DNA from 2 places in the Aeromonas sp. 130281 genome. Region 1 is predicted to be linked to the other one. Evidence: riboswitches for the same ligand, from Rfam matches in the RefSeq annotation. Region 1 holds a riboswitch; the other holds the start of a gene.

Region 1 (11,569 bases):
CGGCACCTCCCACGAGCCCGCCCGATTCGTGGTGAAGCGGGCGCAGATCCACCGGGATCATCTCGCGTGCTTTTTGCAACGGTCGGAGCGATATATCACTCAGACAAGGGTAGATTTTGATCGGGCATTGCTGCGCTGGCGACTGGAGCAAAACGGGGCCGGCCCCCTCCATTGAATCTGCTTCCCCTTTTTATTGATATGAAGGTGATGCCTGCTCTGGGCGTGTCACCTTGCTTGTGCCAGCTGGCGTGACCTGGCCACCCGGTTGGCCCATTCACGGGTCTATGGCCCAGTGGGGATGAAGTCGTTATGAAGATTGGATTTGTCGGCCTGGGGGCCGTGGCGGAGACCGCCTATCTGCCGGCATTGCGGGCCCTGGCGCCGGAGATGGCGATCTGGGGATTCGACCCCGCCCGCAGCCTGCCGGGAGTGGACTCGCTGCCGACCCTGGCAGCCCTGCTGGCCTTGCCGCTGGACCGGCTGGTCATCGCCACTCCCTCCCTGCTGCATCTGCCAGTGCTGGAGCAGGCGCTGGCAAGCTCCATCCCCTTGATCCTGGTGGAGAAGCCTGTGGTGGCGACCCTGGCCCAGCGCACTCGCCTGCAGGCCCTGCTGGCGGATCCCGAGGTCGCCGCCCGGGTGCTGGCGCTGGATCACTGGATGGCCCGCAACGCCGTCCAGCGGCTGCTGAGTGGCGGGCTGGGGGATGAGTGGCGACCGCAAGCCGGGCAGACTGGCCCCATTTCGTCCGTCACCCTGGCCGATGTGGCCTCGGTGGAGGGCTTCCTGCTGGAGCCCTGCGGCCTCGACGAGCAGGGGCATCCCTATGCCCTCAACTTCGCCACCGGCGAGCCGGATCGGCGGATCCTGCGTCACCCCGACGGGGTGATCCTCGACATCGGCACCCATCTGCTGGCGATGATCCGCGAGCTGCTGGTGGCCCTCGGCGGGGATGACTGCCTGCATCTGGTCGCGGACGGGGTCTGCGATCGGCTTGGCCAGCCCATCCGGCGCGGGGATCTGGAGACCGCCGAGGGGCGCGCCTGTCTGCGCGGCGAGGCGGCCGGGGTACCCCTGACCCTCTGGCTCGACAAGTACGCCGGTCCCGGGGTGGAGAAGAAGGGGCTGTGCCTGCATCTCAGGGATGGGCGGCGCATCGAGCTGCTTCGCAGCGGCAATCTGGAGTGGCTGCACCATCACGACGCCGACGGGATGCGGGGCTGGCAACATGAGGGGCCACTCTATCGCGACTGCATAGCCCAAACCCTGCTGGCCCCTGTGCCGCTGGGCGGCTGGGCCGGGACCACTGCACGCCGGTTGCAGGAGGTGGTGCTGCTGCTGAGCCTGCAGCAGGGGTTGCGTGGCCCGCATTGAATCTGGTTCTGCGGTTCTTGCAGAACGCCGAATGGTGAGGGGAAAGGATTGGCGTTGCCAGTCGTTCATGGCACCTTATACTCTCCAGTCCGATTATCAGGTCTGTCATTTCCATGAATATTGCCATTTTATCCCGCGAGCCCAACAACTACTCCACCCGCCGTCTGGTCGAGGTGGCGCAGGCGCGCGGGCATCAGGTCGAGGTGCTCGACACCCTGCGCTGCTACATGAACATCGCCTCCCACAGCCCCTCCATCCACTACGAAGGACGGGAACTGGAGAGCTATGACGCCGTGATCCCGCGCATCGGTGCCAGCATCACCTTCTATGGCACCGCCGTGCTGCGCCAGTTCGAGATGATGAATACCATGGCCCTCAACAGCTCGGTGGCCATCAGCCGCTCCCGGGACAAGTTGCGCGCCATGCAGCTGCTCTCCCGTCACGGCATAGGCCTGCCCATCACCGGCTATGCCCACAGCACCCACGACGTGCCCGACCTCATCACCATGGTCGGCGGGGCGCCCCTGGTGGTGAAGCTGCTGGAGGGGACCCAGGGGATCGGCGTGGTGCTGTGCGAGACCCAGAAGGCGGCCGAGAGCGTGATCGAGGCCTTCATCCAGACCAACAACAACATCCTGGTGCAGGAGTATATCCGCGAGGCCAACGGCGCCGACATTCGCTGCGTGGTGGTGGGCGGCAAGGTGGTGGCGGCCATGCGTCGTCAGGCCCAGCCGGGGGAGTTTCGCTCCAACCTGCACCGTGGCGGCGAGGCGTCGGCCATCAAGATCACCCCGGAAGAGCGGGCGACCGCGGTGCAGGCCGCCAAGATCATGGGGCTGGACGTGGCCGGGGTGGACATCCTGCGCAGTGCCCGCGGCCCCCTGGTGCTGGAGGTGAACTCCTCCCCCGGCCTGCAAGGGGTGGAAGCCGCCTCCGGCAAGGATGTGGCGGGCAAGATCATCGATTTTCTGGAGCTCAAGGCGAGTCGCAAGCACAAGCCGGCGGAGTGAGTCCCGGACGAGAGTCAGACAGGTAAAAACAGGGCGCCCTCGGGTGCCTTGTTGCTATCTGGTCGGGTGGGCGGCGGGCTTGCCGGGGTCTCCCTTCTCCCCTTGCGGGAGAAGGGCCGGGGATGAGGGGCTATGCCTTCGCGGGTCCGGCGGTGATCATCGCCAGCCTGGCGCTGAAGATCCCATCCTCCAGCCGGGTCTCAATCTGCCAGCCCAGCTTCTCGCAGATGCGCTGGATGATGGTGAGGCCGCAGCCGTAGCCCAGGATCTGATCCGGCGCCGCCGCCGTCGGGTTGCTGATGGTGAGCACCTGACCCTGAAGCGCGATCTCGATGTGACCCTCGGCGTAGCTCAGGGCATTCTTCAGCAGGTTGCCGAGCGCAATGGCGAGCAATGAGAGGGGGGCCTGCACCTCGCTCTGCTCGTCCAGATTGAGGCGGATGTCCAGGTTCTCGCGCTGCAGCAAGGGGGCGAGGCGCGCCAGCTCCCGCTGGATCAGCGGTGCCACCCATTGCGGGGGGCGCTCGACCGCCTCCTTGCGCCCCAGCAGCAGGAAGGTCTCGGTGAGCAGGGCCATCTCGTCGCTGGCGGCGCGAATGCGGCTGGCGGCCCGGGCGGCGGGGGCGGGCAGGTCGCTCACCTTGCCGAGCAGGGCGGCCGAGCCCTGGATCACCATGTTGGGGGTGCGCAGCTCATGGCTGGCGAAGCGGCTGAACTCCTGCTCCCGGGCGAACACGGCGGCCACCTCGTGCTTGCCCGCCAGCAGCGCCAGCTCGATCTCCCGCAGCTCCTGCCAGGGGGCGTCCGGCACGAAGTCGACCTGATCCGGGGTGAGGTGGGCGACGCGCTGACGCAGCCTGTCCAGGGGCCGGGTGATGTGGCGCACCAGCCAGATGCCGAACGCTATGCAGCCGAGCAGCAGGGCCAGCCCGATCAGCCGGGTGACCAGGTGCAGCCTGTCTTCGTAAGGATCCAGGTAGTCGTCGGCGTCGTCGTTGAACACCAGATAGAGCAGGCCCTGGCCAGAGGGGTGGGCGCGCACCAGGAAGTGTTTGTCCTCCTCCCCCAGCTGGTGCTCGAAGAAGCCAGGGGTCTGGTAGGGTTTCAGCCAGGCCGGCAGGCGTCCCGCCTCCGTCCAGTAGCTTGAGAACTGGCGCGGGCTGGGGGCGGGGGCCGCCTGGCCGAGCCGCAGCCAGTCATCGTTGTAGCGAGTGACCTCGGCCTCCAGCCAGTGGCGCAGGCTGAGCTCCTCCATCTTGTTCTCGGCCACCACCATCAGCAGGCTCAGGATCAGCAGCAGCAGCAAGCCGGCACCGCCCAACGCCAGGATCAGGCGCTGGCGCAGGCTCGGCAGGCTCAAGGCTTGCTGGCTTGGGGGGGCAGGGGGGGTCATGGTTTGACCAGCCGGTAGCCCTGGCCGTGCACTGTCTCCAGCATGGGGCTGGGGAAGGGCTTGTCCAGGGCGTTGCGCAGGGCATAGATGTGGCTGCGCAGGGCGTCGGAGTCGGGCTCCTCATCGCCCCAGACGGTGTCGAGCACCTCCTGGCGCGTCACCAGCTGGGGGGCCCGTTTCACCAGCAGGGTGAGGATCTGGAACGGGATCTTGCCGAGCTTGAGCTCCACTCCAGCGCGGGTGGCGCGGCCCGCGGCGGGATCCACCTCCAGCTCGCCGAACGCCAGCGCCCCCATGTCGCTGCGGGGGCCGCGCAGGGCCAGGGCCTGCAACCGCACCTCCAGCTCCTCCATGGCGAACGGTTTGACCAGGTAGTCATCGCCCCCCGCCTTGAAGCCTGCCAGCTTGTCCTCCAGGCTGTCGCGGGCGGTGAGAAAGAGCACAGGGGTGGCGATGCCGTCCGAGCGCAACCGCTCGACGGTGCGCAGGCCGTCGAGGCGCGGCATCATGACGTCCATGATGATGACGTCGAAACGCTGCTCGGCCAGCAGCTGCAGGGCGGCCTGGCCGTGATAGGCACAGTCCACCCTGTGCCCGGCCAGCTCCAGATAATCCATGACGGTCTCAGCCACCTGGGGACTGTCTTCCACCACCAGTATTTTCATGCTCTGATCTCCTGGTTTGGGCCGAGATTTCACGGCCATTTCACACCGGATGAGACATCCTGTGTGCCAGTGTAACCCCGAGGATCCCCGATGAAGAAGTCTCTCTGCGCCCTCTGGCTATTGATTTTATTGCCCTTTGGACTGGTGCAGGCGGCCGAGTTCAAGCTGACCGGCCGCACCAGCTGGCAGCTGGGCCAGTTGATGGTCAACGGTATTCCCTTCGTGATCGATGATCAGACCCGCTTCAAGGATGGGCTGGACGAAGACGATCTCGGCGGCACCTGGGTCGATCTGGAAGGGGTGATCGAGGGGGACAGGCGGCTGGTCCGCGAGGTGGAGCCGCTGGAGGAAAAGCACGAGATGGAGCTGGAAGGGCCTGTGGCTCAGGGGCGGATCTGGGGTTATGTCACCTCGGACGACAGCCTGGCCCCCTTCGAGGGGCGCTGGCTGGAGCTGGAGTGCCGCTTCGACGGCATGCGTCTGAGCCGCTGCCGGGAGGACGACTGAGCCGCAGCACCAACCGACCGGAAAAATTGCCCGTCCAGGCCCATAGTTAAACCTCCTTGCCGGGTTGACCATGGGCCTGCTTGCTATGACCAGAACCGCCTTGTTCCTGTTGCTCTCCTTTCACGTCCTTGCCGACGAGCCCGAACTCTGGCTGGTGGAGCTGGAGCACAACGACGGTATCCGCCTGCAGTTCCAGGGGGCCGAGCTCGAGCTCGGCAGCGCCACCCTGGTGGGGGCGGCGCAGTTTGACGATCTCAGGCCCGGCATGCACCTCGCCATCCAGAGCCGGTACGGCGTGGCCGAGCAGATCCGGGTGCTCGCCACGGCGCCGGATCCGGCCCAGAGCAGCCAGTGGCTGCGGGCGGAGGACAGGCTGGTCGCCACCGCAGGAGAGAGCCTGCTGCTGCAGCAGCTGGGTGTGCTGGTGTTTGATGCCGGTACCCGCTGGGTGAACGGCAGCCGCGCCGATCTGCAACCGGGTCGCAGACTGGTGCTGAGCCGGGATGATGAGGGCCGTCTGACCGAGATCCTGATCCCCAACCCGGAAGATGAATGAAGAAATAGCGCCACAAGGTGGCGCTATTTCTGTCGCTTATTGGAAGTGTATGTTCTCGAGAGGGATCTGGATGGCGTTCCAGGAGGTGGCGCAGGGGGTCGGGCTTGGGTAGGTAAACTCGAACAGTTTCTGTTTATCCTTGTTTATCCCCTGAATGATGACACGGGTTCTATTGTCGGCTGCCGCATAGTTGATCAGAAAGTCCCCTTGGGCAGATAGCTGGTCCTGATAGATACTCGAGCAGATATCCGAATAAATACCATCGTCAAAACTCCAAATCATCTGGCCAGTTTTGTTCTGACTATCAATATCAAAGATGGCTGTCTGGCTGGTTGCGAGGTCGATGCCAGCAGGGGTGCCAGAGGGATGATTGAAACTCTTCAGACCGTTGTTGAACAGCATCAATTTCCCTTCTTTGGTGATAGATACAGCATGCTGCCCTATAGGCACTTGCCCCGAGGAGAGTGACAAGGCCAACTTTTGTAGAGAAGGGTAGGAGTACCAATGCTTGGTCTCGTCCCCCAGCAACCAGATGATCTTCCCTGTGTTGTAATCCAGTTTTACCACGAAGTTTTCACGGCTGGAGACCAGCAAGGTGTCATCGGCAGGATCATAGGTGGCTGCGTTCATGTGGAACCAGTCCACACCATTTCTGACAAAGTTGCTGGGATCATCCCCTTCCTGCACCATATATTCAGAGAATATCTTACCGAGGTCCCACTCTTTAATCACATTGCCTGACTCGTCTATCTCACTTAAAAATGACTCTATTTTTAACGCACCATCAGTTGTGCCATCGAGCTCAATCAATATACCTTTTTTGCCCGGGTCTATATTATGGTGAAAATATGCATCACTTCCCATTTTTGTGTCATTGATGACAGTGGAGTCAGTTTTTCCATAAAGTGAAATTATATCTATGGCGGCCCCGCCAGATCCCATCACTGGACGTCCAGTAATAAACATATTGTTCATAAATATCGATGCCATGGAATCTCTCTTTGTTTCCGCATCCCACCTAACTTCACCATCAATATCCATGACAATGGGATTCTTTAATCTACTTTTCAAATAAAAATAGCTATAGCTCGGTGTGGCAATTGGCTTGATGCTGATGCCAACGTTGTCATAAATACCTGCACTATCAACATAGGTGGCCGCGGGGACCATCTTCTGAAATGAGTAGATGCTGTCATCGATATATTGAATGTCTATTGTGAGTTCATTCAGATAGTCGCTGTAGAGGCCAAATATTGGAACTTGGACTCTGTTATTTGTAGAGTCAAATAGTCCATTGTTGGACAGATAGCTCCAATCATATGTGGCGGAGACAGGCTTGGCAAAATTGCCATCTTTTGTTTTTATACGGAAGGATATGTTTTTTATTTTGCCAGTATCCAGTCCATTCATATTTAATGCCGAAATAAACACTGACGTATGCTGATCATCTTCAATAACCTGTGTCGCAGGGTCATAAGCAGATTGCTCGGCCAGAGTCTTGCTGTCATTGCTACTGTCGCATCCATATAAGCCGAAGCAGCACATGCCAAGAATAAGTGTCTTTTTGTGGTTCATAATAAACATCATCCCTATGTTAATGAACAAGATTCATTGTAGTGAAAAAATCATGGTTGAGTTAAAAGATAGGCCGTATATACTGGCGCCATCTTGTCGGAGTGCTGACCGTCGAACGACGCAAAGCTGAGACCGTTAATTCGGGATCCGTGGAACCTGATCAGGTTAAGACCTGCGAAGGGAAACAAGGGTAACTTGCGAGTTGCCGCGCCGGGGGAGTAGCCACTTCCCCCTTGCCTTGAGGGGAGCCCAGGGCAAGAACAGGCGCACAGGAGGGAGGTCGTCCCGCCGCTTGCCCGTCAGGGCGGCGAATGTTCCCCGCAAGGGGGCGGGACGGCAGAGCAGGGATGATCCATCCTGCGCTCGCTCCCTCTTGAGAGCGCACCCAGATTGCAAGTTCATCACTTCTCCTCGAACTCCAGACAAGCAAACACCCATAACTTCAACCAGTTAATGTGAGTTTTGCTATGTCTACCTCTTCTGAAAACAGCAAGTCCGTGCCCGCCAGCCGCCGGGAGCAGCGCTCCAGTGCCCAGGCCTTTATCGACAACCTCAAGGGCATGGCCCATCCCAACTCCAGACGCATCTTCATTCAGGGTTCCCGTCCCGACATCCGGGTGGGGCTGCGGGAGATAGTCCTGGCCGACACCCTCGTCGGCGGCAGCAAGGAGGACCCCCAGTTCGAGCCGAATGATCCCGTGCCCGTCTACGACACCTCGGGGGCCTATGGGGACGAGCGTGCCGAGATAGACGTGCGCCGCGGTCTGCCGCGCCTGCGTGAGGCCTGGGTGCTGGAGCGTGGCGACACCGAAGCCCTGGATGATCTCAGCTCCGCCTTCACCCAGGAGCGGCTGGCGGACGAGGGGCTGGATCACCTGCGATTCGAGCATCTGCCCAAACCGCGCCGCGCCAAGGCGGGCAAATGGGTGACCCAGCTGCACTATGCCCGTCAGGGAATGGTCACCCCGGAGATGGAGTTCATCGCCATTCGCGAGAACATGGGGCGCGAGCGGGTGCGCTCCGAGCTGCTGCTGCGCCAGCATCCGGGTCAGGGCTTCGGCGCCCGCCTGCCCGAGAACATCACCCCCGAATTCGTGCGCAACGAGGTGGCCGCCGGCCGCGCCATCATCCCCAGCAACATCAACCACCCGGAAGCGGAGCCCATGATCATCGGCCGCAACTTCCTGGTGAAGATCAACGCCAACATAGGCAACTCGGCGGTCACCTCCAGCATCGAGGAGGAGGTGGAGAAGCTGGTGTGGTCCACCCGCTGGGGCGCCGACACCGTCATGGATCTCTCCACCGGCCGCTACATCCACGAGACCCGGGAGTGGATACTGCGCAACAGCCCTGTGCCCATCGGCACAGTGCCCATCTACCAGGCGCTGGAGAAGACCAACGGCATTGCCGAGGATCTCACCTGGGAGCTGTTCCGCGACACCCTGCTGGAACAGGCCGAGCAGGGGGTGGACTACTTCACCATCCACGCCGGCGTGCTGCTGCGCTACGTGCCCATGACCGCCAAGCGCCTCACCGGTATCGTCTCCCGTGGCGGCAGCATCATGGCCAAGTGGTGCCTGTCCCACCACAAGGAGAACTTCCTCTACCAGCATTTCCGCGAGATCTGCGAGATCTGCGCCGCCTATGACGTGGCCCTGTCGCTGGGCGATGGTCTGCGCCCGGGTTCCGTCTATGACGCCAACGACGAGGCCCAGTTCGCCGAGTTGCGCACCCTGGGCGAGCTCACCAAGATTGCCTGGGAGTACGATGTCCAGGTGATGATAGAGGGGCCGGGTCACGTCCCCATGCACATGATTGAGCGCAACATGACGGAGCAGCTGGAGCACTGCCACGAGGCGCCCTTTTACACGCTCGGCCCGCTCACCACCGATATCGCGCCGGGTTACGATCACTTTACCTCCGGCATAGGCGCCGCCATGATCGGCTGGTATGGCTGCGCCATGCTCTGCTATGTCACCCCCAAGGAGCACCTGGGGCTGCCGAACAAGGAGGACGTGAAGCAGGGGCTCATCACCTACAAGATCGCCGCCCACGCCGCGGATCTTGCCAAGGGGCACCCGGGCGCCCAGATCCGCGACAACGCCATGTCCAAGGCGCGCTTCGAGTTCCGCTGGGAGGATCAGTTCAACCTGGCGCTGGATCCCGAGACTGCTCGCGCCTACCACGACGAGACCCTGCCCCAGGAGTCCGGCAAGGTGGCCCACTTCTGCTCCATGTGCGGCCCCAAGTTCTGCTCCATGAAGATCACCCAGGACGTGCGCGACTACGCCGCCAAGCTGGAAGCGGTCGAGGTGAAACTGGTGGGCATGGATGGCCAGCAGGAGCGGGTGGTGGCCGAGGTGGAGAGCGGCATGCACCGCATGGCAGAGACCTTCAAGGAGAAGGGGGGCGAGCTCTATCATCAGGCGGCGGCCCTCAAAGAGGAGCGGGAAGAAGCATGAGCAGCAAGCCCATCGTCTGGACCATAGCCGGTTCAGATTCCGGGGGCGGTGCCGGCATCCAGGCCGATCTGCATACCATGCACGCCCTCGGGGTGCACGGCTGCTCCGTCATCTCCGCCATTACCGCCCAGAATTCGGTGGCGGTGAAGATGGTGGATCCGGTGCTGATGCAGACCTTCTGCGCCCAGATCGACGCCCTCGGCGTCGATCTGCCCCCGGCCGCCATCAAGATCGGTCTGCTGCCGACCCGGCTCCATGTGGAGGTGCTGGCCCGGCGGCTCGATACGATAAGCGCCCCCTTCGTGGTCTATGATCCCGTGGCCATCGCCAGCACAGGCACCCCCATGGCGGAGCCCAACATGCTGGCGGCGGTGCGCGAGCACCTGCTGCCACGCCTCTCCTTGATCACCCCCAACGGCCCCGAGCTGGAGGCCCTGACCGGCATTCCGGCGACCACCCCCGCCCTGGTAAGGGCGGGCGCGGCCAGGCTGCGGGAGCTCGGTGCCCGCGCCGTGCTGGTCAAGGGCGGTCACCTTGAGTGGAGCGGGGATCTCTGTCTGGACTACTACCAGGACGAGCACCGCGAGTTCTGGCTGGCCGCGCCACGGCTCGATACCCGCCACGGTCACGGCACCGGCTGCTGTTACGCCAGCGCCATCGCGGCTGTGGTGGCACTGGATTATCCGGTGGAGGATGCCATCACCCTGGCGCGCGCCTATCTGCAGCAAGGGCTGGCAGGGGCGCAGGGGGTGGGAGCGGGCCCAGGCCCCATCGCCCATCTCGGCTGGCCCGGGGATCTCGCCCACTTCCCCCGCGCCGTGCTGGCAGGATCAACGCTGGATCGCCGCTTCGGACTTTATGAAACAAGCAGCGCACGCCTGCCCCAGGGGCCCTTTGCCCAGACCGAACACTGTCTCGGCCTCTACCCGGTAGTGGATTCGGTCAAGTGGCTCAAGCGGCTGCTGGAAGCCGGGGTCAGGACACTGCAACTGCGCATCAAGGCGCTGCCCGCCGCCCAGGTGGCGCCGGCGATCGCCGAGGCGGTGGCCCTGGGGCGCCGCTTCGGGGCTCGGCTCTTCATCAACGACTACTGGCAGCAGGCCATAGCCGCGGGTGCTTACGGTGTGCATCTGGGTCAGGAGGACATGGAAACGGCGGATCTCGCCGCCATCCAGGCCGCCGGCCTGCGCCTTGGCATCTCCACCCACGGCTACTTCGAGCTGATGCGGGCCCGCGAACTGGCTCCGTCCTATATCGCGCTCGGCCATATCTTCCCCACCAATACCAAGCAGATGCCGTCCCGCCCCCAGGGGCTGGTGCGGTTGCACCACTACCGCGGCCTGATGGCGCAGTGGCCCACGGTCGCCATCGGCGGCATCGGCGAGGATCGCGTGGCGGCGGTCAAGGAGAGCGGGGTCGGCAGCATCGCCCTGGTCTCGGCCATCACAGGGAGCGACGACTGGCGGGGGGCCACCGCCCGCCTGCTGGCCGCCGTGGGGGCCGGGGATCCGGCGTGCTCCGCCATCCCGGCAAAGGAGGTGGCACATGCTCTCTGACGAGGCGTCGCTGAGCGACGAAGAGTACCTGAGATACGGCAGGCAACTGATGCTGGCTGAGATAGGGGAAGAGGGGCAGGCGCGGCTGAAAGCCAAGTCGGTGCTGATCGTCGGCCTGGGGGGGCTCGGCTCGCCGCTGGCCCTCTATCTCGCCGGGGCCGGGGTGGGCACGCTCTGGCTCGCCGATGGCGACACCCTGGATTCCAGCAACCTGCCGCGCCAGATCCTGTTCGACGGGGAGGGGCTGCGCCGCTCCAAGGCGGAGCTGGCCAGGGAGCGGTTGGCGGCCCACAACCCCCACGTCGAGCTGATTGCCATCAACCAGCGCCTCGATGGGGCCAGCCTGCCGGGGTTCGTGGCCGAGGTGGATCTGGTTGTCGACTGCTGCGACAACCTCGCCAGCCGCCACGCCATCAACGCCGCCTGCGTCGAGCAGGGCAAGCCCTGGATCTCGGCGGCCGCTGTCGGCTG
Region 2 (11,569 bases), on a different contig from region 1:
CCGCCGCCATCGCCCCTCAGGTGACCTGGGGCACCAACCCGGGCCAGGTGATCGCCGTCAATGAACCCATTCCGGCGCCGGAATCCTTCAGCGATCTGATGGAGCAGCAGTCCGCCCGCAAGGCGCTTGCCTACATGGACTTGCAACCGGGCCAGAAGCTCTGTGACGTCACCATCGACAAGGTGTTTATCGGCTCCTGCACCAACAGCCGCATCGAGGATCTGCGCGCCGCCGCCGCCATCGCCCGTGGCCGCAAGGTGGCCGCCGGGGTACAGGCCCTGGTGGTGCCAGGCTCCGAGCAGGTGAAGGCCCAGGCCGAGGCCGAGGGGCTGGACAAGATCTTCCTCGAGGCGGGTTTTGAGTGGCGTCTGCCCGGCTGCTCCATGTGTCTGGCCATGAACAACGACCGGCTGCAACCGGGAGAGCGCTGCGCCTCCACCAGCAACCGCAACTTCGAGGGGCGCCAGGGCCGTGCCGGCCGCACCCACCTGGTGAGCCCGGCCATGGCCGCCGCCGCCGCCGTCACCGGCCGCTTCGCCGATATTCGTGCGCTGTAACGACAGGGAAAACATGATGACAGGTTTCAAACAACGCGGACGGCCCTTCGCCGTCACCGACATCATCTTCGCCGATATTCGCGCGCTGTAATTACGAGGAGAACAAGATGACAGGCTTCAAGCAACACAAAGGGATCGTCGTTCCCCTCGACAGCGCCAACGTCGATACCGACGCCATCATTCCGAAGCAGTTTTTGCAGAAGGTGAACCGCATCGGTTTTGGCAAGCACCTGTTCCACGACTGGCGCTTCCTTGACGATGCCGGGGAGCAGCCCAACCCCGAGTTCGTGCTGAACCAGCCGCAATTCGCCGGTGCCAGCATACTGCTGGCCCGGGAGAACTTCGGCTGCGGCTCTAGCCGCGAGCACGCCCCCTGGGCGCTGGCGGACTACGGCTTCAAGACCATCATTGCCCCGAGCTTTGCCGACATCTTCTACGGCAACGCCATCAACAACGGCATGGTGCCGGTACGCCTGAAAGAAGAAGAGGTCGAGGCCCTGTTCCAACTGGTTGCCGCCCAGCCGGGTATCGAGATCGACGTGGATCTGGAGGCGAACCAGGTGCGCGCCGGCGCGCTCACGTTTGGCTTCGAGATCGACGAGTTCCGCCGCTACTGCCTGCTCAACGGGCTGGATGCCATCGGCCTGACCCTGCAGCACGAAGCCGCCATTAGCGCCTTTGAGGCGAAGCAGCCGAGCTGGATTTAAACCGATATATGAGGGCGGGTTCGATGAGATTTCCACATCGACGAGTTCCGCCCCCCATCTATCTGCTGCCTGCTCAACGGGCTGGATGCCATCGGCCTGACCCTGCAGCACGAGGCCGCCATCAGCGCCTTCGAAGCGAAGCAGCCGAGCTGGATTTAAGTACACTCAAAACCTGTATCTGCGCCTTCGAGACAACCCAAGGCAGCCGAGCTGGATTTGACGAGCCTGCGACAAGAAAGCGAGTAGAATCAACAGGGAGCCGAGGCTCCCTGTTTTATTGTCGGGTCGCTGTACAAGGCCCGCAACCTCTGCATGTCCGACAGGAGACACCTATGTCCGCAAGGGGCGCTCTTTCACTGCTCTGCCTGCTGCTCAGCCTCCCGGCCCTGGGCGGGCAGACCTATTTCAACAGCAACGGCGGCCAGCTCAACGTCGGCTGGCAGGACAGGGATGGCAAGGCCCAGCAACTCAGCTACCGGCTGGAGGCGGGCAAGCTGCCGCCGCTCATCGCCTATCGCCCGGCCAGGATGCAGGAGGAGGTGCTGCAGAGCTTGCTGCGGCAGGCGGAGCTTGAATTCCCTGAGGTGCAGTTCTCCCTCTCTCGCCCCAGCCTCGCCCTCAGCCTCAAGAGCCGCAACGCCGACAAGGCCAGGGAAGCCTCGCTATGGGTCAAGCCGGAGCAGGCCAGGCTGGAGGCCGAGTGGCTCAAGCAGCACTACTTCCAGCCCTTCACCCCGCCCGACGGCGCCCCCGCCATCAAGCAGGATCATGTGCGCATCGCCCTGGAGAGCCGTGCCGAACTGGCGCCTCTGGCCGAGCAGCTCAAGCAGGAGGGCGCCACGGAGACAGAGGCGCGCCAGAAGACGGTGGCCCATATGCTCGACTTCATCCAGGCCATCCCCTATCAGCTGCTCGACAGCCAGTCGGGGCGCTCGGGCAAGGGCTTTCTGAGCCCGCGCCAGGTGCTGGAGCAGAACCGGGGGGATTGCGACAGCAAGGTGACCCTGATGGCGGCTCTGCTGGCCCAGCGCTTTCCCGAGCTGAAGCAGGCCATGGTGTTCGTGCCGGGCCATGCCCTGCTGGGGGTGGCGCTGCCGGCCGGCCCGGGTCAGGCGACCCTGAGCTGGCAAGGGGAAACCTATCTGCTGCTGGAGCCGACCGGCCCAGCCCAGCTTCCCATGGGCCAGCTCGCCCCCACCAGCAAGACGCTGGTCGACAGCAAGCAGTTGAGCGTCCAACCCGTGCTGGCCAGCAACTGAGCCGCCCCCGGAGCGGCGATCCGGGCGGGAAGGCAAGGTTGGCCCGGGCCGAAAAGGCATCGACCAGCCGGTGGCTGGTCGATGGAACAGGGTGGCGTGCGAACTCAGGTCAGAGGCAGGAACTCCAGCGCCAGCAAGAGCCCGCCCTCCTCCTCCAGCACCCGCACTATGCGGGCCTGGGCCTCGAAGGGGGGCAGCAGGTTGCTGCTGGTGGCCAGGCTCACCCGGATGGGTTGGGCCAGATCAAACCCGTGTTCGTTCACCTCGACCCCCATGCCATTGGCGCTGAGATCCCGGCAGACTCCCTCAAGCACCTGCTGGTGCTGGAACAGGGTGACAGGGGCATTGATGACCATGCGCTGGAAGGCACGTCTTTCCTTGGTGCTGGTGATCACAGGGGGCATCCTCCTTGGTGGTGGCTCGCACGGCGCGGCCCGTGAAACATAGTGCTGGCCTCCCCCAAAGAAGGTCAATACAATGCGGTTCGTTGCTCAAACGGGGTGCGGTTTACCGCTGAGATTATACCCGTGAACCTGATCCAGATAATGCTGGCGGAGGAATTTGAGGCATGGCGCGCGTTTTTTGCGCCCTCATCCGCTGGCCCTCACCACAAGAGAGGTGCCATTGATGAGCAGACCGCTGCCCATGGCACCTCAGTACCCACAGGAGTGCCATTGATGAAGACCCTGCTGCTGCTCGCGACCGGCCTGCTCTCTGCCCAGGCATTTGCCGCCGACACCCTCACCGTCTACACCTACGGCTCCTTCGCCGCCGAATGGGGCCCGGGTCCCAAGATCAAGCAGGCCTTCGAGAAGGAGTGCGGCTGTACCCTCAATCTGGTGGCCCTGGAAGACGGTGTCGCCATCCTCAACCGGCTGCGGCTGGAAGGCCAGCACAGCAAGGCCGATCTGGTGCTGGGGCTGGACGATGCCCTGGTCAGCGAGGCCAAGCAGAGCGGTCTGTTCGCCCCCCATCACACCAGACTCGACGCCCTCAAGGTGCCGGGTGGCTGGCAGGATGACACCTTCGTCCCCTATGACTACGGCTACTTCGCCTTCGTCTATGACAAGGACAAACTCGAGCAGCCCCCCAAGAGCCTGAAAGAGCTGGTGGAACGCCAGGATCTCAAGGTGATCTATCAGGATCCCCGCACCTCCACCCCGGGCCAGGGGCTGATGCTCTGGATGAAATCTGTCTATGGCGATCAGGCCCCCGCCGCCTGGGAACAGCTGGCCAAAAAGACGGTCACCGTCACCAAGGGCTGGTCCGAGGCCTATGGCATGTTCCTCGATGGCGAGGCGGATATGGTGCTCTCCTATACCAGCTCCCCCGCCTATCACCTGATCGCCGAGAACAAGCCCCAGTACCGGGCGGCCGCCTTCGCGGAGGGGCATTACCGTCAGGTGGAAGTGGCCGCCAAGCTGAAAAGCGCTGCCCAGGACAAGCTGGCGGATCAGTTCCTGCAGTTCATGGTCAGCCCCGCCTTCCAGCAGGAGATCCCTGCCGGCAACTGGATGTACCCGGTGATCGACCAGCCGCTGCCCAAGGGCTTCGAGCAGATGATCACGGTCGCCAAGCCGCTGAGCTTCACCTCTGATGACGTGGCCGCCAATCGCAAGAACTGGATCCGCGAATGGCTGCAAGCCGTCACCCAGTGAACGCAGGCTCTCGTCCCCTCTGGTGGCTGCCGGGCAGTGCGGCCACCCTGCTGATCCTGCTGTTGTCCCTCGGGCCGCTCGCGGCCCTGCTGTGGCAGGCGGGCACCTTGTCTCCCCGCACCCTGCTGGCCGATCCCTATCTGCGCCATGTGCTGGGCTTCAGCCTGGGGCAGGCCCTGCTCTCCACCCTGCTGAGCTTAGGTGTAGCCATTCCGGTGGCAAGAGCCCTGGCGCGGCGCCGCTTCCCCGGCAGGGCCCTGCTGCTCAAGCTGTTCGGCCTCTCCCTGGTGCTGCCCGTCATCATCGCCATCTTCGGCATGGTCGCGGTGCACGGTCGCCAGGGCTGGTTGCCACAGCTGCTGCGCGGCCTGGGGCTGGATCCCGGCAACTACCTGTACGGCCTGTTCGGCATACTGCTGGCCCATGTGTTCTTCAACATGCCGTTGGCGGCGCGCCTCATACTGCAGAGCATAGAGAGCGTCCCCGAGACCTCCTGGCGCCTCGCCAGCCAGCTCGGCATGCGCTCATCCCACATCTTCCGGCTGCTGGAGTGGCCGCTCATCCGCAGCATACTGCCGGGGCTCGCCAGCCTCATCTTCATGCTCTGCTTCACCAGCTTCACCACAGTGCTGGCGCTGGGCGGCGGTCCCAAGTCCACCACCCTGGAAGTGGCCGTCTATCAGGCTCTTCGCTTTGACTTCGATCTCGCCACCGCGGGCGGACTGGCGCTGGTACAGCTGCTGCTGACCGTCGCCCTGCTCCTGCTGCAACACAGACTGCAGACCACCCCGGCCAGCCGTCTCACCAGCCGCCGCCCCTGCCTGAGGCCGGATCGCCATCAGCCGGGGACAGGCCTGGTGGATGCCGTGGCGCTCTGCACCGGGCTCGCCATCTTCCTGCCGCCCCTGCTGGCCATAGTCGTGGCCGGTTTCAACCCCGGCCTGCTGACGGCGCTGGCATCCCCCGCGCTGTGGCAGGCGGGCGGCCAGTCCCTGGCCATCGCCCTGGCGGCCGGGTCGCTGGCGACCCTGCTCGGCGCCGGTCTGCTGCTCACCAGCCGCCACCTGAGGGTGCGCGGGCGCAAGCGGCGGGCCGCCGCCCTGTGGGAGGCCAGCGGCTCCATGATCCTGATGATCCCGGCAGTAGTGCTGAGTACTGGGCTCTTCATCATGTTCATGCCCTTTGTCGACGTCTTTGCCCTGGGCCCCTGGCTGGTGGTGCTGGTCAACGCCCTGATGGCGCTGCCCTATGTGCTGCGTACCCTCAGCGCCCCCATGCAGCTGGTGGTGCGCCAGTACGATCGGCTGGCGGACAGCCTTGGGGTACGCGGTCTGCATCGCCTGCGACTGGTGGAGTGGCCCCTGCTGCGCCGCCCGCTGGCGCTCGCCATGGCGCTCTCCATGATATTGTCCCTCGGGGATCTCGGCGCCATCGCCATGTTCGGCAGCCAGGCCCTCACCACCTTGCCCTGGCTGCTCTACCAGCAGCTCGGCAGCTACCGGCTGACCGAGGCTGCCGCCACTGCTCTGCTGCTGCTCACGCTCTGTTTCTCCCTGTTCTGGCTGGTTGAGCGGGGTCTTGGAGGAAAAAATGGCGAGCATTGAGGTACAAACCCTGCGCTACCGTTTCTGCGGCTGTTCTGGCTGGTCGAACGGACTCTTTGAGAGGAAAAAATGCTGAACATCGATGAACTGGTCACCAGCTACCCGGACTGGCGCGTCAGCTTCAGCGCCACCCTGCCCAAGGGGGAAATCACCGCCCTGATAGGGCCGAGCGGTGCCGGCAAGTCCACCCTGCTCGGCATGATCGCCGGCTTCGTGCCGGTGGAGTCCGGCCGTCTCAGTTTCGATGGCGTCGATCTGCTGCCGCTCGGTCCCGCCGAGCGGCCGGTGACCACACTGTTTCAGGATCACAACCTCTTCCTGCATCTGTCGGTGTTCGACAACATCGCCATCGGCCTGCACCCTGGCCTGCGCCTGAGCGAGGCCCAGCGCGAGCAGGTGAGACAGGGGGCAGAGCGGGTCGGTCTTGGGGACATGCTGAGCCGCCTGCCGGAGCAGCTCTCAGGCGGCCAGCAACAGCGGGTGGGGCTGGCCCGCGCCCTGGTGCGGGGAAAACCCCTGCTGCTGCTGGATGAGCCCTTCTCGGCCCTGGATCCCGCCCTGCGCCGGGAGATGCTGGCCGAGGTGGCCCGCCTCGCCTGCGAGCAGGGCATCACTGTGCTCATGGTGTCCCACAACCCGGAAGATGCCCAACTGATCGCCGATCAGGTGCTGTTCGTGGACGAGGGCCGCATCGCCCTGCAGGGCAAACCCGACATACTGCAAGACAGCGAACACCCCGGGCTGCTGCGCTACCTTGGCCGCGCTCTATCTCCATAGTGGATGGCCAACAAGCTGCTGCATTACCTTGGCCGTACACAAGGGCAATGACGGCGACGGGATCAAAAAAGGGGAAGCCGTCCGGCTTCCCCTTTCTCATGCAGAGATTGCGTTGAATCAGAGATTTTCCTCGGCGAACGAAGCCAGCCGGCTGCGCACCACCCCGTTCAGGAAGATGTTGGCACTGCCGTCGAAGTCCTTGAAACGCTCGACTATGTAGGTCAGACCCGAGGTCACCGGGCTCAGGTAGTTGGAGTCTATCTGGGCCAGGTTGCCGGAGCAGACGATCTTGGTCCCCTCGCCGCAGCGGGTGATGATGGTCTTGATCTGGGAGGCGGTCAGGTTCTGGCACTCGTCCAGCAGCACGAAGGTGTTCTGGATGCTGCGCCCGCGCATGAAGTTGACCGATTTGAACTGGATGTTGGCCTTCTCCATGATGTAGCTGAGGGACCCGCTCATGTTCTCGTCCTGCTTGTGCAGCACCTCCAGGGTGTCGGTCACCGCCGCCAGCCAGGGCATCATCTTCTCCTCCTCGGTGCCGGGCAGGAAGCCGATGCTCTCGGCAATTTCCGGGGTGTTGCGGGTGACGATCACCTTCTCGTAGATCCCCTTCTCGATCACCAGCTCCAGGGCAGCCGCCATGGCGAGCAGGGTCTTGCCGCAGCCCGCCGGGCCGGTCAGGATCACCAGATCGATGTGCGGATCCAGCAGGGCGTCCAGCGCCATGCCCTGATAGATGTTCTTGGGATGCACCCCCCAGGCCTTGCGTGACATCAGCCGCTCGCGGCCCAGATCCTTGAGGCGGATCTTGTTGCCGTCGTGGCTCAGCACCCTGGCTGCAAAGAAGTTCTCCTCGTCCAGCAGGTACTGGTTGACGTGCACCCCCTCCAGCAGGTTCGAGTCGATCACGTGGACTGTGTCGCGGCCATGGGTCTCGCTGTCGCACTCGCCGACCCGCTCCCAGAAGCTGCCTGGCACCACCTGGAAGCCCTTGGCCAGCAGTCGGATGTCGTCGATCAGCTGGTCGCTGCGATAATCCTCCACATGGGCAAGGCCCGCCCCCTTGGCCTTGAGGCGCATGTTGATGTCCTTGGTCACCAGCACCACCTGGCGTTTCATCTCGTGCTTTTGCAGGTAGAGGGCCGCGTTGATGATGCGGTTGTCCGCCTCCTTGTCGGTGAACACCTCGGCATCCTGGGGCAGATGGTGATCGCTGAAGATGGAGATGCGACCGCTCGCCTCGCCGGCCAGCGCCACCCCTTGCACTATCTGCTCCGGGGTCGCATCGCGGAACACGTCTTCCAGGGCTCGGATGGCGATGCGGGCATCACGGCTGACGTCCTTCTGGCGATCCTTGATGTTGTCGAGCTCTTCGAGCACCGTCATGGGGATGAGCACGTCGTGCTCTTTGAAGGAGTAGATGGCGAGGGGTTCGTGAAGCAGAACGTTGGTATCCAGGATAAACAGCTTTCGGTCCGTGTTGTCCATAAGCATCCTCCTTGGCACTGAAGGTGCCACGTGTGTGAATCTCAGATGTCATTGAAACCACACGGCCGTGACAGTTTTATTACCCCTCACGCTACGCCCGAATTTACCGGTGTGCAACATTTCCCTTGTCCGTCCTAACTGACTGTATATAAAGCAATCAATAAAAAAGACCGGCCCACAGGCCGGTCTTTTAAGCTGATTTATGCCCCTGTTGGCCCCATTAGCCACACTTGGAATCGCCGCAGTTGAGGCAGGTCATGCAACCATCCTTCTGCACCAGCGCCTTGGTGTGGCACTTGTAGCAGAGCGCAGCACTGGCCGGGAAGCCGCTGCCTGACTGCTGGGCGTCAGCCTCCTGTTCGGCCTGCATCTGTGCCTGTTTCTCGGCCAGAAACGCCTGCTGATGCTCATCCAGCCCGGTGGCCTTGAGCATGCCGATCTCGGTGAGATGGGTCTCGATCACGTTGCCAATTTCGGCGATGAGCGACGGCACATACTTGCCCTTGTTCCAGTAGCCCCCCTTGGGATCGAACACGGACCTCAGCTCCTCCACCAGGAAGGTGACATCCCCGCCCTTGCGAAACACCGCCGAGATGATGCGGGTCAGCGCCACTATCCACTGATAGTGCTCCAGGCTCTTGGAGTTGATGAAGATCTCGAACGGACGGCGCGTCTCGTGGACCGTGCCCTCGTTGAGAATGATGTCGTTGATGGTGATGAACAGCGAGTGCTCGGAGACATGCTCCGGCGTCTTCAGCTTGTAGGTGGTGCCCATCAGCCGCTCCGGACGCAGCACAGTCTCGTGCATGTGCACCACATCATCCTGGGGAGCCGGTGCTTCTTGCGGCTCATCCCGGGTTTTCACCTTGTAGGCGACGATTTTCCTGTCGATCTTCTTGACCATAATCTGTTCTCAGAATTTGCCGTAATAGCCTTCTTTCAAGGCGTCGTAGAGGTTGGCGGCGGTGTGCAGCTCGCCATCGTATTCGATCTCTTCGTTCCCCTTCACCGTGATGACGGAGCCATCCTCCAGAGTGAACTCGTACTGAGTGTTCTCCAGATCCTTCTCCTTCACCAGCACCCCCTGGAAGGCCTCGGGGTTGAAGCGGAAGGTGGTGCAGCCCTTGAGGCCGGAGTCCGAGGCATACATGTAGATGTCCTTGAACTGCTCGAACGGGAAGTCGGTCGGTACGTTGGCGGTCTTGGAGATGGATGAATCTATCCAGCGTTGGGCCGCCGCCTGGATGTCCACGTGCTGGGCCGGGCTGATGTCGTCGGCGGTGATGAAGTAATCCGGCAGACGGCAGGCCTCATCCTCGGTGTAGGGCATGGCGCCGACGTTGACGAGCTCGCGATAGGCCAGCAGCTCGAAGGAGTAGACATCCACGCTCTCCTTGCTCTTCTTGCCCGCCTTGATGACGTTGCGGCTGTAGTGATGGGCGAAGCTCGGCTCTATGCCGTTGCTGGCGTTGTTGGCCAGCGACAGAGAGATAGTGCCGGTCGGCGCTATGCTGCTGTGGTGGGTGAAACGCCCGCCCACCTCGGCCAGCGCGGCCACCAGGGCGGGGTCCACCTCGGCCACCTGCTGCATGTAGCGGCTATAGCGCGCATGCAGCACCTTGCCCTTCACCTTGTCGCCGAGCTTGATGCCATCGGCCGCCATCTCGGGGCGCAGCCGCAGCATCTTGCCGGTCACCTCGAACTCCTGCTCCATGATGGGGGCCGGGCCCTTCTCCTTCGCCAGCGCCAGGGACTCCTGCCATCCGGTCATGGCCAGCTCCTGGGAGACCTGCTCGGTGAAGGCGACCGAAGCGGCAGAGCCGTATTTTATCTGCAGCATGGTGAGGGTCGACCCCAGGCCGAGGAAGCCCATGCCGTGGCGGCGCTTGGCTGTGATCTCCTCGCGCTGCTTAGGCAATGGCAACTGGTTGATCTCCACCACGTTGTCCAGCATGCGGGTGAAGATGGCCACTACCTTGCGAAACGCGGGCCAGTCGAAGGCGGCCCGCTCGGTGAAGGGCTCGCGCACAAACTTGGTCAGATTGACCGACCCCAGCAGGCAGGCGCCATAGGGGGGCAAGGGCTGTTCACCGCAGGGGTTGGTGGCGCGGATCTCCTCGCAGAACCAGTTGTTGTTCATCTGGTTCACCTTGTCGATCAGGATGAAACCGGGCTCCGCATAGTCATAGGTGGAGGTCATGATGACGTTCCACAGCTTGCGGGCAGGCAGGGTCTTGTAGACCTTGCAGGCCACCTGCCCCAGCGCGTTGATCACCACCCCTTCCTTGTTCGGCCAGTCCGCCCAGATCACCTGCTCGGGATCGTCCAGGGCAATGCAGTCCTGCTCCACCTCCTTGGCGGTGTAGGGGAAGATGAGCCGCCAAGGCGCATCCTCTTTCACCGCCTTGACGAACTCTTCGGTGATCAGCAGGGAGAGGTTGAACTGGCGCAAGCGACCATCTTCCCGCTTGGCCTGGATGAACTCGATCACGTCGGGATGGCGGATATCCATGGTGCCCATCTGGGCGCCGCGACGGCCACCGGCAGAGGAGACGGTGAAACACATCTTGTCGTAGATATCCATGAAGGAGAGCGGGCCCGAGGTATAGGCCCCGGCGCCGGAGACGAAGGCACCGCGCGGACGCAGGGTCGAGAAGTCATAGCCGATGCCGCAGCCCGCTTTCAGGGTCAGGCCGGCCTCGTGCACCTTGCCGAGAATGTCATCCATCGAATCCTCGATGGTGCCGGAGACGGTGCAGTTGATGGTCGAGGTGGCCGGCTTGTGCTCGAAGGCCCCCGCATTGGAGGTGATGCGACCCGCCGGGATGGCGCCATTGCGCAGGGCCCACAGGAAGGGCTCATACCAGGCATCGGGCTTGCTCTCCTGGGCCGCCAGCGCACGGGCAACCCGCTGATAGGTCTCGTCTATGGTGCCGTCGATGGGCGCCCCATCCTTGCTCTTGAGGCGATACTTGCTGTCCCAGATCTCGAGGGAGGTTTCCTGCATGGGGATGAGGGCAGAGTTGGGTCCACTCTCCAGAACAGGGTTGGATTTAGCCATTTTCAAGCCACCTTATGTGAATGCAACAACGTCATGACAGAGTCAAAAACACAACCAATAGGTTTAATATCAACCATATATCACTATATATAGTATCTCTCTCACGGGGCGCCGATTCTATCCTAAAAAAATGCCCCGGCCAGCAGATATTTAGGCCAGGGCATTTAACCGGTTCATTTCCCGATGAATTTAACGGGAGGGGAATCTCAGGGCTTCTTGACGTACACGCTCGGCGTCTCACCCGCCATATTCAGATAGAACTCGTAGACACCGTCGGCATCCGGCGAGAACTTCATGTCCTCATACTTGGAGCAGGGGTTGACCGGCACAGGCTCTCCACCCAGCACGGCAACGCCGTCACTCGGGCTCTTGTAGCCGAAGTTGGTGCCACAGCTCCAGCCGGAGTCGGCGAACTTGAACTTGTAGGGCGCCCACTCTTTCTTGAGCGTTCCCTTGGC

What was found. Region 1 has a riboswitch for thiamine pyrophosphate ahead of thiC (phosphomethylpyrimidine synthase ThiC). Riboswitches for the same ligand answer to the same signal wherever they lie in the genome.
Region 2: it holds a riboswitch for thiamine pyrophosphate, as region 1 does, so the genes downstream of both, thiB (thiamine ABC transporter substrate binding subunit) here and thiC (phosphomethylpyrimidine synthase ThiC) in region 1, are expected to answer to the same signal.

The regions. Positions count from the first base shown of each region.
Region 1 is NZ_JBWVQS010000003.1:91,250-102,818, forward strand. It holds gene AC1IN8_RS10255 (hypothetical protein) at 1-175, shown strand, start outside; gene AC1IN8_RS10260 (Gfo/Idh/MocA family oxidoreductase) at 310-1,374, shown strand; gene rimK (30S ribosomal protein S6--L-glutamate ligase) at 1,488-2,384, shown strand; gene AC1IN8_RS10270 (sensor histidine kinase) at 2,515-3,744, opposite strand; gene AC1IN8_RS10275 (response regulator transcription factor) at 3,774-4,442, opposite strand; gene AC1IN8_RS10280 (hypothetical protein) at 4,533-4,949, shown strand; gene AC1IN8_RS10285 (hypothetical protein) at 5,035-5,505, shown strand; gene AC1IN8_RS10290 (aryl-sulfate sulfotransferase) at 5,542-7,080, opposite strand; TPP riboswitch at 7,168-7,281, shown strand; gene thiC (phosphomethylpyrimidine synthase ThiC) at 7,548-9,542, shown strand; gene thiE (thiamine phosphate synthase) at 9,539-11,098, shown strand; gene AC1IN8_RS10305 (HesA/MoeB/ThiF family protein) at 11,088-11,569, shown strand, end outside.
Region 2 is NZ_JBWVQS010000002.1:589-12,157, reverse strand. It holds gene leuC (3-isopropylmalate dehydratase large subunit) at 1-557, shown strand, start outside; gene leuD (3-isopropylmalate dehydratase small subunit) at 665-1,264, shown strand; partial or broken gene leuD (3-isopropylmalate dehydratase small subunit) at 1,292-1,423, shown strand; gene AC1IN8_RS07045 (transglutaminase-like domain-containing protein) at 1,597-2,523, shown strand; gene AC1IN8_RS07040 (PilZ domain-containing protein) at 2,628-2,918, opposite strand; TPP riboswitch at 3,010-3,100, shown strand; gene thiB (thiamine ABC transporter substrate binding subunit) at 3,201-4,181, shown strand; gene thiP (thiamine/thiamine pyrophosphate ABC transporter permease) at 4,157-5,785, shown strand; gene thiQ (thiamine ABC transporter ATP-binding protein) at 5,855-6,562, shown strand; gene AC1IN8_RS07020 (PhoH family protein) at 6,680-8,050, opposite strand; gene AC1IN8_RS07015 (TSCPD domain-containing protein) at 8,271-8,954, opposite strand; gene AC1IN8_RS07010 (adenosylcobalamin-dependent ribonucleoside-diphosphate reductase) at 8,964-11,111, opposite strand; gene AC1IN8_RS07005 (early set domain-containing protein) at 11,318-11,569, opposite strand, start outside.